Regions from separate parts of the Bradyrhizobium sp. SZCCHNR2028 genome, predicted to be linked through region 1. Evidence: predicted binding sites of a transcription regulator. Region 1 holds the regulator's gene; each other region holds the start of a gene.
The links. The regulator PhoB, encoded in region 1, activates phosphate uptake and scavenging genes when phosphate is short. The targets are predictions, from matches to a motif close to TGTCATNNANCTGTCAT.
Positions count from the first base shown of each region.

Region 2: the regulator PhoB is predicted to act here: its motif matches at 1,335-1,351, upstream of QX121_RS10360 (alkaline phosphatase D family protein).
Region 3: the regulator PhoB is predicted to act here: its motif matches at 2,522-2,538, upstream of phnC (phosphonate ABC transporter ATP-binding protein).
Region 4: the regulator PhoB is predicted to act here: its motif matches at 1,666-1,682, upstream of QX121_RS23965 (DUF47 domain-containing protein).

Region 1 covers NZ_JAUHJF010000002.1:183,063-186,945, forward strand. The annotation lists gene pstA (phosphate ABC transporter permease PstA) at 1-376, shown strand, start outside; gene pstB (phosphate ABC transporter ATP-binding protein PstB) at 373-1,194, shown strand; gene phoU (phosphate signaling complex protein PhoU) at 1,225-1,941, shown strand; gene phoB (phosphate regulon transcriptional regulator PhoB) at 1,958-2,665, shown strand; gene QX121_RS04020 (trypsin-like serine protease) at 2,811-3,883, shown strand, end outside.
Region 2 covers NZ_JAUHJF010000005.1:26,317-30,199, forward strand. The annotation lists gene QX121_RS10355 (TAXI family TRAP transporter solute-binding subunit) at 1-1,282, shown strand, start outside; gene QX121_RS10360 (alkaline phosphatase D family protein) at 1,422-2,993, shown strand; gene QX121_RS10365 (response regulator) at 3,039-3,413, opposite strand; gene QX121_RS10370 (Crp/Fnr family transcriptional regulator) at 3,582-3,883, shown strand, end outside.
Region 3 covers NZ_JAUHJF010000002.1:557,369-561,251, reverse strand. The annotation lists gene phnE (phosphonate ABC transporter, permease protein PhnE) at 1-491, opposite strand, end outside; gene phnD (phosphonate ABC transporter substrate-binding protein) at 587-1,519, opposite strand; gene phnC (phosphonate ABC transporter ATP-binding protein) at 1,599-2,408, opposite strand; gene QX121_RS05840 (chloramphenicol acetyltransferase) at 2,590-3,252, shown strand; gene QX121_RS05835 (alpha-D-ribose 1-methylphosphonate 5-triphosphate diphosphatase) at 3,249-3,883, shown strand, end outside.
Region 4 covers NZ_JAUHJF010000017.1:72,506-76,388, forward strand. The annotation lists gene QX121_RS23955 (branched-chain amino acid ABC transporter permease) at 1-610, shown strand, start outside; gene QX121_RS23960 (branched-chain amino acid ABC transporter permease) at 612-1,580, shown strand; gene QX121_RS23965 (DUF47 domain-containing protein) at 1,724-2,368, shown strand; gene QX121_RS23970 (anion permease) at 2,383-3,390, shown strand; gene QX121_RS23975 (peptide chain release factor 3) at 3,532-3,883, shown strand, end outside.

The DNA of each region.
Region 1 (3,883 bases):
CGAGGACATGCTGCTGCTCGTGCCCAACCCGCTGCGCGAGGCGGCGTCTGCGCTCGGCCTGCCGCGCTCGCTGGTGATCCGCCGCATCGCCTATCGGGCGGCGCGCTCGGGCCTCATCACCGGCGTGCTGCTTGCCACCGCCCGCGTCGCCGGCGAGACCGCGCCTCTGCTGTTCACCGCGCTGTCGAACCAGTTCTGGAGCCTCAACCTTTCCAGGACGATGGCGAACCTGCCCGTCACCATCAACAATTTCGTCCAGAGCCCTTATGCCTACTGGAAGCAACTGGCCTGGAGCGGAGCCCTTCTCATCACTCTGGCCGTGCTCGCCCTGAACATCGGTGCACGCATTCTCGGCGCCGAGAGGAACACCAAATGACCGAACTGTCCGTCTCCGTCAGTCAGCCCAATCACGCTCTTCACGGCAAGGCGCTTCCGGATGCGCCGGCCAAGGTGACCGCGCGCAACCTCAACTTCTACTACGGCGACCATCACGCGCTGAAGAACATCAACCTGTCGCTGGGCACCAACCGCGTCACCGCGTTCATCGGCCCGTCCGGCTGCGGCAAGTCCACGCTGCTGCGCATCTTCAACCGGATGTACGATCTCTATCCGGGCCAGCGCGCGACCGGACAGCTGATGCTCGACAACACCAACATCCTCGATCCCAAGCTCGATCTGAATCTGCTGCGCGCCCGGGTCGGCATGGTGTTCCAGAAGCCGACGCCGTTTCCGATGACGATCTACGAGAACATCGCCTTCGGCATCCGCCTCTATGAGAAGATCTCGAAGTCGGAGATGGACGACCGGGTCGAGAAGGCGCTGCGCGGCGGCGCGTTGTGGAACGAGGTCAAGGACAAGCTCAACGCCTCGGGCCTGTCGCTGTCCGGCGGCCAGCAGCAGCGGCTGTGCATCGCGCGCACCGTGGCGGTCCGGCCGGAGGTGATCTTGTTCGACGAGCCGTGCTCGGCGCTCGATCCGATCTCGACCGCCAAGGTCGAGGAGCTGATCCAGGAGCTCGCCGAAAACTATACGATCGCCATCGTGACGCATAACATGCAGCAGGCGGCGCGCGTCTCCGACAAGACCGCCTTCATGTATCTCGGCGAGCTGATCGAGTTCGACGACACCAGCAAGATCTTCACCTCGCCGAGTGATCGGCGGACCCAGGATTACATCACCGGCCGGTTCGGCTGACGCCGACGACATTGTCTTCAGGAGATCATCATGGCCAGTGAACATACCGCCAAGGCGTTCGACAGCGATCTGCAGGACCTCACCCGTCTGGTATCGGAGATGGGCGGCCTCGCGGAGCGGCTGATCGTCGATTCCGTCGATGCGCTGGTGCGGCGCGACATCGCGCTCGGCCAGAAGGTGGTCGCCACCGACGCCGAGGTCGACAAGCTGCAGCGCATCATCGAGGAGCGCGCCGTGCTCACGATCGCCCGTCGCCAGCCGATGGCGGTCGACCTGCGCGAGATCGTCGGCGCGATGCGCGTGGCGACCGATCTGGAGCGCATCGGCGACCTCGCCAAGAACATCGGCAAGCGCGTCGCGGCGCTGGAGAGCGACTTCCATCCGCTGAAGCTGATCCGCGGCCTCGAGCACATGACCGATCTGGTGCAGTCGCAGGTCAAGACGGTGCTGGACGCCTATGCCGCGCATGACCTGCCGGCGGCGATGACGGTGTGGAAGGGCGACGAGGAAGTCGACGCCATCTGCACCTCGCTGTTCCGCGAGCTCCTGACCTACATGATGGAGGATCCGCGCAACATCTCGTTCTGCATCCACCTGATGTTCTGCGCCAAGAACATCGAGCGCATCGGCGATCACGCGACCAACATCGCCGAGACTGTATTCTATATGATCGAAGGCCAGCAGATCATGGACAAGCGCCCGAAGGGCGACATGACGAGCTTCGCGACGACGATTCCCGGTAACTAAGAGAGACGGTTCAGACATGGGCGCCCGAATTCTGGTGGTGGAGGACGAGGAGGCGCTGACGACGCTGCTGCGCTACAACCTCGAGGCCGAAGGCTACGAGGTCGAGACCGTGGCGCGCGGCGACGAGGCCGACACGCGGCTGAAGGAGCGCGTTCCGGATCTCGTCGTGCTCGACTGGATGCTGCCGGGCCTCTCCGGCATCGAGCTGTGCCGCCGCCTGCGCGCGCGCTCCGAGACCCGGCAACTGCCGATCATCATGCTGACGGCGCGCGGCGAGGAGAGCGAGCGCGTGCGCGGACTCGCCACCGGCGCCGACGACTACATCGTCAAGCCGTTCTCGGTGCCGGAGCTCCTGGCGCGCGTGAAAGGCCTGCTGCGGCGGGCGAGCCCGGAGCGGCTGGCGACCGTGCTGTCCTATGGCGACATCGAGCTCGACCGCGAGAAACGCCGCGTGGCGCGCTCGGGGCGGCCGATCGATCTCGGCCCGACCGAATACCGCCTGCTCGAATTCTTCCTCGAGCACCCCGGCCGCGTGTTCAGCCGCGAACAGCTGCTCGACAGCGTTTGGGGCCGCGACATCTACATCGACGAGCGCACCGTCGACGTCCATATCGGCCGCCTGCGCAAGCTGCTCAATCCCGGCCGCGAGCAGGACCCGATCCGCACCGTGCGCGGCGCCGGTTATGCGCTCGATGATCGCTTCGCCAAGAGCGAGCAGGTGTAAGGGCGATGGGCGTGAGGATGAAGAAGGTGTGAGGCGCGAGCGGGCCCGATTGAGGAGATCGCGGTCCGCTTTCCGCCACGCCGCCGCCGTCTTGATCGTGTCTGCTTCGTGGCCCGTCACGATGTTTCGGTCCCAGCGGACGCCCTTGATCAAGACCATCATCATATCTCTTGCCGTGCTGCTCGGCAGCCTGGCGGGCGCCCCGGCCGCCGAGCTCGAGGACGCGGTCGCGGCGGCAGGCAACGGGCAGCATGCGGCGGCGATGCGACGGCTGCTGCCGCTGGCCGCCAAGGGCGATGCGCGGGCGCAGTTCGACGTCGGCTTCATGCAGGCGTTCGGCTGGGGCGTGCCGCGTAATCCGAGCGAGGCGCTGGCCTGGTACCGCAAGGCCGCCGATCGGGGGCTCGCCGTCGCGCAACATCATCTCGGCATCGCCTACGTCAATGGCGAGGGTGTTGCCTCGAACTACGGCGAAGCCAGTCGCTGGTTCAGCCGCGCGGCGGCGCAGGGCTTCGCCCAGTCGCAATACATGCTCGGCCTGATGCTGCTCGACGGCCGCGGTGTGAAACAGGACGTCGTGCAGGGCTATGCCTGGCTGGTGATGGCGGGCCGTAGTGGCGTGCGATCGGCCGGCCGCGACGTGCAGCGGGTCAGGTTGACCGAGCCGCAGCGCGTCCAGGCCCAGAGCGCCATTGCGTCCTGGCAGCCGAAACCGGAATCGGCGGATGCGGGCATTGCCACTCCGCGTCCGGAGCAATTGCTCGGGCTCGATCGCCACATCGGCGAGGTCGTCGATCCCACCTCCTGGCCGGCGTCGTCGATCGGCGTCGTCACCGTCGCGCAATACTCGAGCGGCGGCTGGTGCACCGGCACCCTGGTGGCGCCGCGCGTCGTGCTCACCGCCGCGCATTGCGTCTTCAACGGCGTGGCGCAGGTCAGCCCCGGCAATGTCCGCTTCCTGGCCGGCATGAACCGTGGCACGCCGGCGGCATCGTCGGTCGCCGACAAGCTGATCGTGGCGCCCGATTTCGTCCCGACCCGGCACGACAGATGGTCGCTCGACCGCTCGCCCGCCGATTGGGCGCTGATCGTGCTGAAGGATGCTCTGCCGTCGAAGCCGGTGGCGGTCAAGGCGCTGACCCGCGAGGAGCTCGCGGCTGCGACCACGGCCGGAACCATCTCCGAGATCGGCTATGGCCAGGAGCGGCGCTATTCGCC
Region 2 (3,883 bases), on a different contig from region 1:
GATGCGTCCCGTGGTGCTCAAGATCGCGGTCGGTCCGCCCAACAGCGACGACCTGAAGGTCGTCCAGGCCCTGACCCAGGCCTTTTCCCAGTCGCACGCCTCCGTCAGGCTGCGGCCGGTTCCGACCGAGGGCGCCGCCGAGAGCGCGCAGGCGCTGGCCGCCGCCAAGGTGGACCTTGCGATCGTGCGGGGTGACCTCGAGGTCCCAAAGAACGCACAGGCGGTAGCGACGCTGCGCAAGAACGTCGTCGTCCTCTGGGTGCCCTCGTCCGGCAAGGGCAAGAGCCGCAAGGGTGGCGCCAAGATCACGAAGATCTCGCAGCTCGCGGGCCACAAAGTCGGCATCATCGGCCGGACGCCGGCGAACGCGAACCTGCTGAAGGTCATCCTGCGCCAATATGGCGTCGACCCCGGCAAGGTCGAGATCGTCCAATTCCCGATCACCGAGGCCGCCGAAGCGGTCCGAAGCCAGAGGGCCGATGTCTATCTGGCGGCCGGTCCCATCAACAGCAAGATCACGGCGGATGCGATCGCAGCCGCCACCAAGGAGGGCGGCCCCCCCACCTTCCTGGCCATCGATTCCGCCGGAGCCATCGCACAGAACCATCCCGAATACGAGGCCACCGAGATTCCGGCCGGCGCGTTCGGCGGGGCGCCCGATCGCCCTGAAGATGAAGTGAAGACGATCAGCTTCAATCACCACATCGTGGCACGCAAGGGCCTCGCCGAATCGACGGTCTCGACGTTCACGCATCAGCTGTTCTCGGTGCGCCAGCAGCTGATGTCGGAATTTCCGCTTGCCGCCAAGATCGAGACGCCGGACACCGACAAGGACGCCGCGATCCCCGTCCATCCCGGCGCGGCGGCCTTCGTCGACGGCGAGGAGAAGACCTTCCTCGACCGCTACAGCGACTACATCTGGTGGAGCCTGATGGCGCTTTCGGCGATGGGCTCGGCCGGCGCGTGGTTCGCCGGCTATCTCAAGCGCGACGAACGCACCATCAACACCTCGCTGCGCGATCGTCTGCTGGAGATGATCACGATCGCGCGCAAGTGCGATTCGACCGAGGAGCTCGATCAGCTCCAGGCCGAGGCCGACGAGATCCTGCGCAACACGCTGACCTGCTTCGAGGACGGCGCGATCGAGCACGCGGCGTTGACCGCGTTCAACATCGCGCTCGAGCAGTTCCACAACGCGGTCGCCGATCGCAAGCTCATCCTGATGAGCATGCCCGCCAATCTGCAGCGAACCGGCGCGCAGTTGCGTGCCGCCGGCACCTGAGGTCTGCCACGCTCCCCTTGCGGCGGTGTCGCGCACTGCCCAAGACGCCGCGTGTAATTCCAGCGTCATCAATCTTTTCTAGGTCTGCCGGGCCGTGGCTCGCGCCTGCTCCCGCGCGCGATCCGACCAGGAGATCCGCATGACGCTTCGCATTCCTCGACCGCGCACAGCCCTGTCCCGCCGCCGCTTCCTGTCGACAGCCGCCGCAGCCGGCGTCACGACGCTGGCGATGCCCTATCTGAGCCGCGCCGCCGACCGGCCGCAGATCACGCATGGCGTGCAGTCCGGCGACGTTGGCATGGATGGCGGCGTGGTCTGGGCGCGTGCCGACCGGCCGTCGCAGATGCTGGTCGAGGTGGCGACCACCGAGTCGTTCAAGGACGCGCGTACGCTGCCTCCGGTCGCCGCACTTCCGGAAAGCGACTTCACGGCCAAGATGCTGATCGACGGTCTGCCCAGCGGCCAGGACATCTTCTACCGCGTCAAGTTCCGCGACCTTTCGCATGTCGCGGTCGAAAGCGAGGCCGCGCTTGGCCGCTTCCGCACCGCGCCCGGCAACAGGCGCGACGTCTCGTTCGTCTGGGGCGGCGACGTGGCGGGGCAGGGCTGGGGCATCAACCCCGACGATGGCGGCATGTTCACCTTCTCGACGATGAAGAAGCACCGCCCGGACTTCTTCCTGCACTCCGGCGACACCATCTACGCCGACGGTCCGATCAAGTCCGAGGTGAAGCTGCCGGACAACAAGGTGTGGAAGAATCTCACCGTGGAAGAGAAGGCGAAGGTCGCCGAGACGCTCGACGAGTTCCGTGCCGCTCACAAATACAATTTCCTCGACGAGAACGTCCGCGCCTTCAATGCCGAGGTGCCGATCTTCGTGCAGTGGGACGATCATGAGGTCACCAACAACTGGTCGGCCTCCAAGGAGCTGCCGGCCAGCTACAAGGAGCGCAACATCCAGCTGCTCGCGGCCCGCGCGGCGCGCGCCTTTCACGAGATGTATCCCATGCGCGAGAGCATCATCGAGCCGGGGCGCGTCTATCGCACGATCAATTACGGCCCTCATCTCGACGTGTTCGTGCTCGACGAGCGCAGCTACCGCGGCGCCAACGGTCCCAATCTCGAGGACAAATATGGTCCGGCGTCCTACTTCATCGGGCCGGAGCAGATGCGCTGGCTGAAGCAGGCGCTGCTCAATTCGCGCGCGACCTGGAAGGTGATCGCCTCCGACATGCCGCTCAGCATCATCGTCTATGACGACGCGGCCAACAAGAAGGGCTCGGAAGCGGTTGCCCAAGGGGACGGCCCGGCGCGCGGCCGCGAGCTCGAGATTGCCGAGATCCTGCGCTTCATCAAGACGGCGCCGATCCAGAACACGGTGTGGCTGACGGCGGACGTGCACTACGCGGCCGCGCACTATTACGATCCGAACAAGGCGCAGTTTCAGGACTTCGAGCCGTTCTGGGAGTTCGTCTCCGGTCCGCTGCATGCCGGCACGTTCGGTCCGAACGAGCTCGACAACACCTTCGGCCCCGAGGTGCGGTTCATCAAGGCGCCGGGCCTCGATAAGCAGAACCTGCCGCCATCGGCCGGCATGCAGTTCTTCGGCCACGTCAAGATCGAGGGCGCCACGGGCCAGATGACCGTGACCCTGCGCGATCGCGCCGACGTCGCGCTGTGGTCGACCACGCTCGATCCGAAGCTCGGCTGAGCTGTCGTTGTTCGGCGGCAAGACGATCGCGTGCTGCGACGGCAACTAGTCGCGTCGGCGCAGCACCGCCTCCAGCGCGTCGGTCGGGCAAGGCTTCGGCAGCCGTGGCCGGTCGGCGAACGCGGCCGGCACGCGGTCGGCGCCATAGCCGGTGGAGAAGGCGAAGGGAATGCCGAGCGCCGTCAGCCGCTCGGCAATCGCAAAGCTCTTTTCGCGGACCAGGCCGACATCGAGCAATGCGAATTGCGGGGCGCGCTCCGCGATCATGGCGAGCGCGGTCGCGACGTCGGCTGCGATCCTGATGTCGGGAACGCCGAGGTCGGTGATCGTGTCTTCCAATCCGAGCGCAATGATGGGGTCGTCTTCGACGACCAGCACATGTTGATAAAGCTCGGGCACGCCTGATTGCGAGCTGGTCATGGGATCTGCGGGTTCCAGGATGAGGGATGGGCGCCGCAGCCGGCGTCTCCTCTTGAGTGCGCTGGCGGGTTCCTGGAACCAAGGCAGCATATCAGAGTTCGTGTGTCGGTGCACTTGTGAACACAAGGAGCACGAATCACGCACATGCGTTGCGCGCAGGGGATGACGATGCTGAGCCAGGGTGTGACCACGCTGAACCGGGAGCGGCCCCACAACAACCTGCTGCTGCGGCTGAGTGCGGCCGACTACGCGCTGATTTCGCCGTATCTGGTGGAGGACGAGGCAACGCCGAACGATCTGCTCTACAGTCCCGGGGACGACGTGCAGATCGTGCATTTTCCCTGTGGGCCGGCGCTCACGTCCTATCTCGTCCCCAATGAGGACGGCCGCGACGTCGAGACCATCCTGGTCGGCCGCGAGGGCGCCGTCGGCGGCATCGTCAGCGAGGGCTTCCTGCCGGCCTATACGCG
Region 3 (3,883 bases), 370 kb from region 1:
ATCGGCCCAAGCCCGAAAGCAATGACGAAGATCAGGGCGAACACGACGCTCGGAACGGTGCGGGCGAATTCCAGGAGCCGGCGCACCGTGAAGCGGATCCACGGCGCGGGCGAGGTGTTCTCGGCGGCGAGGAAGTTGAGACCGAATGCGACGAGCATTCCGGCCATCGTGCCGACGTAGCTGATCAGCAGCGTCTCTGCCAGCAGCTTGATCCACTTCTTGAAGCCCCAGAACCATTCGGGCAGATTGGTCCAGACCCGCTGCCCGTCGTCGAGCGTGAAGATGCGATCGAAGTAGCTGATGAAGTTGCCGAAGTAGGTATAGAACGTCCGCAGATTGACCTCGGCACCGATGGCCGCGGCGAAGAGCACCGCCAGGAATACCATGGCGGACAGGGCAAGACGCAATCGACGGCGCGAAACGGCCCGCCGATAGGTCTCGTTCAGAGCCGCAAGCTGCTGGCTCGGAAGGATCGAAACGGCAACAGCCATCGGCTTCGTGCTGCTCTTGGTTCGGACGTGTGAGGGATTCTTCAACGGACGAGCCGGGCCCCACGGGACCCGGCTCACCATCGATGGATCGTCGATCAGGACGCCTTCTTGCGCAGGCTGTCGACGAATTTGATCAGGTCGATCGTGCCGTCCCAGTCCTTCGTCGTGGCAGGGTGGAAGCCCTTCTTCTGGCCGTCGGAGAGACGGTCGAAGGCGGCCTTGTCCTTGATCGGCGCATCGAAGAAGGCCTTGGCGATCGCCGATTTCAGATCGTCCGGCAGGTCCGTGTTGTAGGCGTAGGGGCCGTTGATGATCGGCGCCGACTTGTGAATGATGCGGAAGTCGTCCTTCTTCATCGGCGAACCGTCAGCGTTCTTCAGCATGCCCTTGGTCAGCATCTGGGCCAACGTCGAATCGTTGTCGCTCGTCCATTGGTTGGCCGCGATGTCGACAGTCCCCTGAGACAGGGCCAGCACCGCGTTCTCGTGGCTGCCGGTGAAGACAACCTTGCCAAAATACGTCTCGGCGTCGGTCACGCCCATCTTGTTGAGCTCGAAGCGGGGCACGTTGTTGCCCGACGTTGAGTTCGGATCGACGAGGCCGAGATTCTTGCCCTTGAGGTCTTCGACCTTCCGGTACGGGCTGCTCGCCTTGACGAAGAACACCGAATAGTAGCCGGTGCTGCCGTCGGAGTTGATGTCGTTGGCGAAGGCATCGGTCTTGACGCCGGTGAGCCGGGCGCGGGCAAACGACGCCGAGCCATAGCTCGCGATGTGGATGTTGCCGGCGCGCTGGCCTTCGATCACGGCCGCGTAATCGTTGGCGATACGCAGCGTCACCTTCACGCCCAGCTCTTTCGAGAGATAGTTCACGAAAGGCGTCCAGCGCTCGGTGACACCCGAGGCGTTCTCTGCCGGGACCACGGCGAAGGTCAGCTCAGGATACTTCGCCTTCCAGTCCTCGGCTGACGCCGAGGCCGTGAAAGCCAGCGCAGCGACGCCCGCCAGAACGATGCGACGATTGATCATAACATGCCCTCTTGTTGCAGTAAGTAACAGGTCTCGCCCCCGCGCCATGCGGAAGCTCGAGCTTGCAGAAATCCGCATCTCAGGCTACGGCGGCTTCGCCGAGTGCCGGCACCGTTGCCGCCGGTGCCGGATGGATCGAACCCATCACCTCGTCCGCCTCGAGATCATAGAGTTCACGTGCGATCTGCGCCGTCAGCGCCGACGGCACGTCGTCGAACACGATCCGTCCGGTCGCCATGCCGATCAGGCGATCGCAATAGCTGCGCGCCAGATCGAGCGAATGCAGATTGCAGACGACGGTGATGCCGAAATGCTTGTTGATGCGCAGCAGCGCGTCCATCACGATCTTGGTGTTACGGGGATCGAGCGAGGCGATCGGCTCGTCTGCGAGAATGATCTCGGGGTTCTGCACCATCGCGCGCGCAATCGCGACGCGCTGCTGCTGCCCGCCCGAGAGCTGATCGGCGCGCTGCGCTGCGAGGGAGGCCATGTCGAACTGCTCGAGCGCGGACAGCGCCATGGCGACATCCTCCGCCGGCCAGAGCTGCGCCAGCGAGCGCCACGACGGGATTTCGGCGAGTCGCCCCATCAGCACGTTCGTCAGCACGTCCAATCGGCCGACCAGATTGAACTGCTGGAAGATCATCGCCGAGCGCGCACGCCACTGCCGCAGATCGCGGCCGCGCAGCGCCGTCACATCGAGATCCTTGAAGAGGATGCGGCCGCCGCTCACCGGGCTCAGACGATTGATGGACCGCAGCAGGGTCGACTTGCCGGCTCCGGAACGCCCGATCACGCCGACGAAGCTGCCGGGTGCAACTGAGAAGGATGCATTGTCGACTGCGGCTTTCATGCCAAAACGGCACGTCAGGCCATCCACCACCAGCATTGAATTCTCCAGACGCCTCGCTCTGGCCTATCGCTAGCGTCTGGATTCTACAGTTATGTGACAGCGACACCGCAGCGCCGCACTCGTCCACACGCCGGTTGCAGTCATGCAGATGTCACGCGCCTGTCATAGGGGAGATCCGACACCTTCACAGATGTAGAGAGTAGAGTCAGGACGTGAGATGGCCGGCAAGTCGCTTTCAATTGAACCAACCGTTGACCCTTCGGCCAAGCTCCAGGACGTGACGCTTGGCGCCTATTGTGAGGTCGGCGCCCGCACCATCCTGCAGGAGGTGACGATGGGCGACTACTCCTATGTGGTCAACGATTCCCAGATCACCTACACGACGATCGGGAAGTTCTGCTCGATCGCGGCGATGACCCGGATCAATCCGGGCAACCACCCGATGCAGCGGGCGACGCAGGCCCATTTCACCTATCGCGCCAGCGCCTATTTTCCAGGAGAGCCGGACGATGTGGAGTTCTTCGCCTGGCGGAGAGAGCATCATGTCCAGATCGGACACGATGTCTGGATCGGCCATGGCGCGATCGTGCTGCCGGGCCGCAACATCGGCACCGGCGCGGTCGTGGCGGCCGGAGCCATCGTGACCAAGGACGTTCCGGCCTATACCATCGTCGCCGGCAATCCGGCGCGGCCGATCAAGCGCCGGTTTCCGCGCGAGGTCGAGCAGCGGCTGCTGGATCTGGCGTGGTGGGATTGGAATCACGAGGCGCTGCGCGCGGCGCTGCCGGATTTCCGCAAGCTCGCGATCACTGCGTTTCTCGACAAATACGAGGCTGCCCTCGACGCGCGCGTCGCGGTGCGGCAGAGTGCCGCCCCATGACCGATATCTCCATCTCGCGGGGCCGCTGCCTCGTCGATACCGACCTCGTAGACACTTCCTTGATCATATCCGGCGGCGTGATCGCTGGCATCGGGACACCGGGACGCCGGTCGGGTCTCGAACTCGATGTGGAGGGGCTCACCGTGCTCCCCGGCATCGTCGACATCCACGGCGATGCGTTCGAGCGCCAGATGATGCCGCGCGCCGGGGTCGATTTCCCGACAGACGTTGCGCTGATCGACAGCGACCGCCAGGCCATCAGCAATGGCATCACCACGGTCTTTCACGCGACGACCTGGTCATGGGAGCCGGGCCTGCGCAGCGCCGACAATGCGCGGCGCCTACTCGAATCGATCGAAGCGCTGCGCCCGCGGCTCGCAGCCGACACGCGCTTCCATCTGCGCCACGAGACCTTCAATCTCGACGACGAGGAGGAGGTCGGGCGGTGGCTCGCCGACCGGCGCGTCGACCTGTTCGCCTTCAACGACCACATGGATTCGACGGTGGCGAGTCTGGACAAGCCGCACAAGCGCCAGCGCATGGTCGACCGCACCGGCTTGCCCGGCGCGGAGTTCGACCGGTTGGTTGCGCGCATCGCCGCTCGCGCCGATGCCGTTCCGGCCTCGATCGC
Region 4 (3,883 bases), on a different contig from region 1:
ATGGATCGCCGGGCTCGACCATCTCTACGGACTGCTTCTGACGTTCGGACTGGCGCTGATCATCCAGGGCGTGTTCCAGAACTTCTTCGGCTCGTCCGGCCTGCCTTATGCGATCCCGGATCAGCTCCGTGGCGGCATGAATCTCGGCTTCATGTATCTGCCGGTCTATCGCGGCTGGGTCGTCATATTCTCCCTGGTCGTCTGTCTGGCGACCTGGTTCCTGATCGAGCGCACCCGGCTCGGCGCCTACCTGCGCGCCGCCACCGAGAATCCGACATTGGTGCGGGCGTTCGGCATCAACGTGCCGCGCATGATCACGCTGACCTACGGCCTCGGCGTCGGGCTCGCGGCCCTCGCCGGCGTGCTGTCGGCGCCGATCAACCAGGTGCGGCCCCTGATGGGCGAGCACATCATCATCGTGGTGTTCGCGGTGGTCGTGATCGGCGGCATGGGCTCGATCATGGGCTCGATCATCACCGGCTTCCTGCTCGGTGTGATCGAGGGACTGACCAAATATTTCTATCCCGAGGCTTCCAACACCGTGGTCTTCGTTCTGATGGTCCTGGTGCTGCTGGTGAAGCCGACGGGTCTGACCGGACGGGCGGCCTGACATGACATCCATCACCGACACGACCCTGCCGATCACCCCGCGCGCGATGCGCGACGAGATGATCGTGTTCGTCATCATGGCGGCGCTGCTGGCGATCGTACCGTGGACCGGGCTGTACCCGTTCTTCGTCATGCAGGCGCTGTGCTTCGCGCTGCTCGCCTGCGCCTTCAACCTCCTGATCGGCTATGGCGGCCTGCTGTCGTTCGGCCACGCGATGTTCCTGGGAACGGCCGGCTACTGCAGCGCCCACGCGCTGAAGGTGTGGGGGCTGCCGCCCGAGCTCGGCATCCTCACAGGCGTCGCCGGATCGTTCGTCCTGTCGGTGATCACCGGCTACATCTCGATCCGCCGCCAGGGCATCTATTTCGCGATGATCACGCTGGCGCTGTCGCAGCTGCTGTATTTCATCTATCTGCAGGCGCCGTTCACCCATGGCGAGGACGGCATCCAGGGCATTCCCCAGGGGCGGATGTTCGGCATCCTCGACCTGTCCAGGCCGACGGTGCTCTATTACGTCGTGCTGGTCGGCTTCCTCGCCGGCTTCCTGCTGATCTTCCGCACCATCAACTCGCCGTTCGGCGAAGTGCTGAAATCAATCCGCGAGAACGAGCAGCGGGCGATCTCGCTGGGCTACAAGACCGACCATTACAAGCTGCTCGCCTTCATTCTATCCGGGACGCTGGCCGGCTTGGCTGGCGCGTTGAAGGTGTTCGTCGCCCAGAACGCCTCGCTGACCGACGTCGAGGTGGCGATGTCGGGGCAGATCGTGCTCATGACCCTGGTCGGAGGGCTCGGCACCGTGTTCGGCCCCGTCGTCGGCGCGTTCGTGATCGTCGGCATGCAGCAATATCTGTCCGGCTTCGGCCAGTGGGTGACGGTGATCCAGGGCGTGATCTTCGTCGCCTGCGTGCTCACCTTCCGCCGCGGCGTGGTCGGCGAAATCGCCCATCTGTTCAAACGGTCCCTTTAAGCCGTTGATCTGAAAAGAGATCGTCGAAAGGGCAGAAAGCGGTGGATGAACCGGCCACCGCTTCTGCTGGTGCGCGATCCGGAGTATGACAGTTCTGTGACGGGCCGGCCCTGGCCCGTTTCGGAATGGATGGATCTCGTCCCATGCTGCACTGGTTTCGCGCCGTCCTCCCGCGGGAGGAGCGGTTTTTCGATTTGTTCGCCCGCCACAACAAGGTGGTGATTCAGGGCGCCCATGCGCTGCAGGACATGCTGCAGGGCGGTGACGACATCCTCGCCCACTGCCAGCGCGTCAGCCAGTTCGAGAACGAGGCCGACAACATCACCCGCGAAGTGCTGACCGCGGTCCGCCGCACCTTCATCACCCCGTTCGACCGCGGCGACATCAAGAACCTGATCACCTCGATGGACGATGCCATCGATCAGATGCAGCAGACCGCCAAGGCCGTGGTGCTGTTCGAGGTCAAAGAGTTCGAGCCGACCATGCGCGAGATGGGCACCTTGCTGGTCGATTGCGCCAATCTGATCGGCCGCGCGTTGCCGTTGCTGCAGGCGATCGGCCAGAACGTGCCGATGATCACCGCGATCACCGAGGAGATGACCAAGCTCGAGGGCCGGGTCGACGACCTCCACGACATCGGGCTGAAGGAGCTGTTCCTCAAGCACCGCAAGGCCAATACCATGGACTTCATCGTCGGCGCCGAGATCTACGACCATCTGGAGAAGGTCGCCGACCGCTTCGACGACGTCGCCAACGAGATCAATTCGATCATGATCGAACAGGTCTAGGGTAGGGCCGCGCCGTGGACGCTCAACTCGGCCTTCCGATCCTGGTCGGCCTCATCGCCGTTGCGCTCGCCTTCGATTTCCTGAACGGCCTGCACGACGCCGCCAACTCGATCGCGACCATCGTTTCGACCCGCGTGCTCCGGCCGCAATATGCGGTGTTCTGGGCCGCATTCTTTAATTTCGTCGCGTTCGCGGTGTTCGGCCTCCACGTCGCGCAGACCATCGGTACAGGGATCATCGATCCCGCCATCGTCGACGCCCAGGTGATCTTCGCCGCCCTGGTCGGCGCCATCGTCTGGAACCTCGTCACCTGGGCGGCCGGCATTCCCTCGTCGAGCTCACACGCGCTGATCGGCGGCCTGGTCGGGGCAGGGGTCGCCAAGGCCGGCATCTCGGCCGCCGTCTGGAGCGGCCTGTCGAAGACCGTGCTCGCGATCGTGCTGTCGCCGCTGGTCGGGCTGGTGCTGGCGATGGTCCTGGTCGCGATCGTGTCCTGGGCCTCGGTGCGCTCGACGCCGTTCGCGGTCGACCGCGCCTTCCGCATCCTGCAATTCGCCTCGGCCTCGCTGTATTCGCTCGGCCATGGCGGCAACGACGCGCAGAAGACGATGGGCATCATCGCCGTGCTGCTGTATTCGCAGGGCCATCTCGGCAACGAGTTCACGGTGCCGTTCTGGGTCGTGCTGTCGTGCCAGGCGGCGATGGCGCTGGGCACCCTGATGGGCGGCTGGCGCATCGTCCGCACCATGGGCCTGCGCATCACCAAGCTGAACCCGATGCAGGGTTTCTGCGCCGAGACCGGCGGCGCGATCACGCTGTTCCTGGCGACCTTCCTCGGCGTGCCCGTCTCGACCACCCACACGATCACCGGGGCCATCGTCGGCGTCGGCGCCGCCCGCCGCGCCTCCGCGGTGCGCTGGAACGTGGCCGGATCGATCGTCTATGCCTGGGTCTTCACGATTCCGGCCGCGGCGATCGTCGCGGCGCTGACGTTCTGGCTGGTGTCGGTGCTCCGGCACTGATCCGGATCGGCCCGGCCGGGCTCAACTCGCCGGTTGGAGTTGCGGTGCAAAACGCCTATATGGAGGGCGCGCGGCGGCCGAGATCCCGCGCCTTTCCCGTAAATCGCCCGCTCTCTGGCCTGAAACGACGCCTGCCGCCTCATGTCCGATACTGCCGTCACGACCGAACAGCCCGCCCGCACCGCCTTGTCCGACGAGGTGGCGCGCCGGCGCACCTTTGCCATCATCTCGCATCCGGACGCCGGCAAGACGACGCTGACGGAAAAGTTGCTGCTGTTTGGTGGCGCCATCAATCTCGCGGGCCAGGTCAAGGCCAAGGGCGAGCGCCGTAACACCCGCTCGGACTGGATGAAGATCGAGCGCGAGCGCGGCATCTCCGTCGTGACCTCGGTGATGACCTTCGAGTTCGAAGGGCTCGTCTTCAACCTGCTGGACACGCCGGGCCACGAGGACTTTTCCGAAGACACCTATCGCACGCTGACCGCGGTCGACT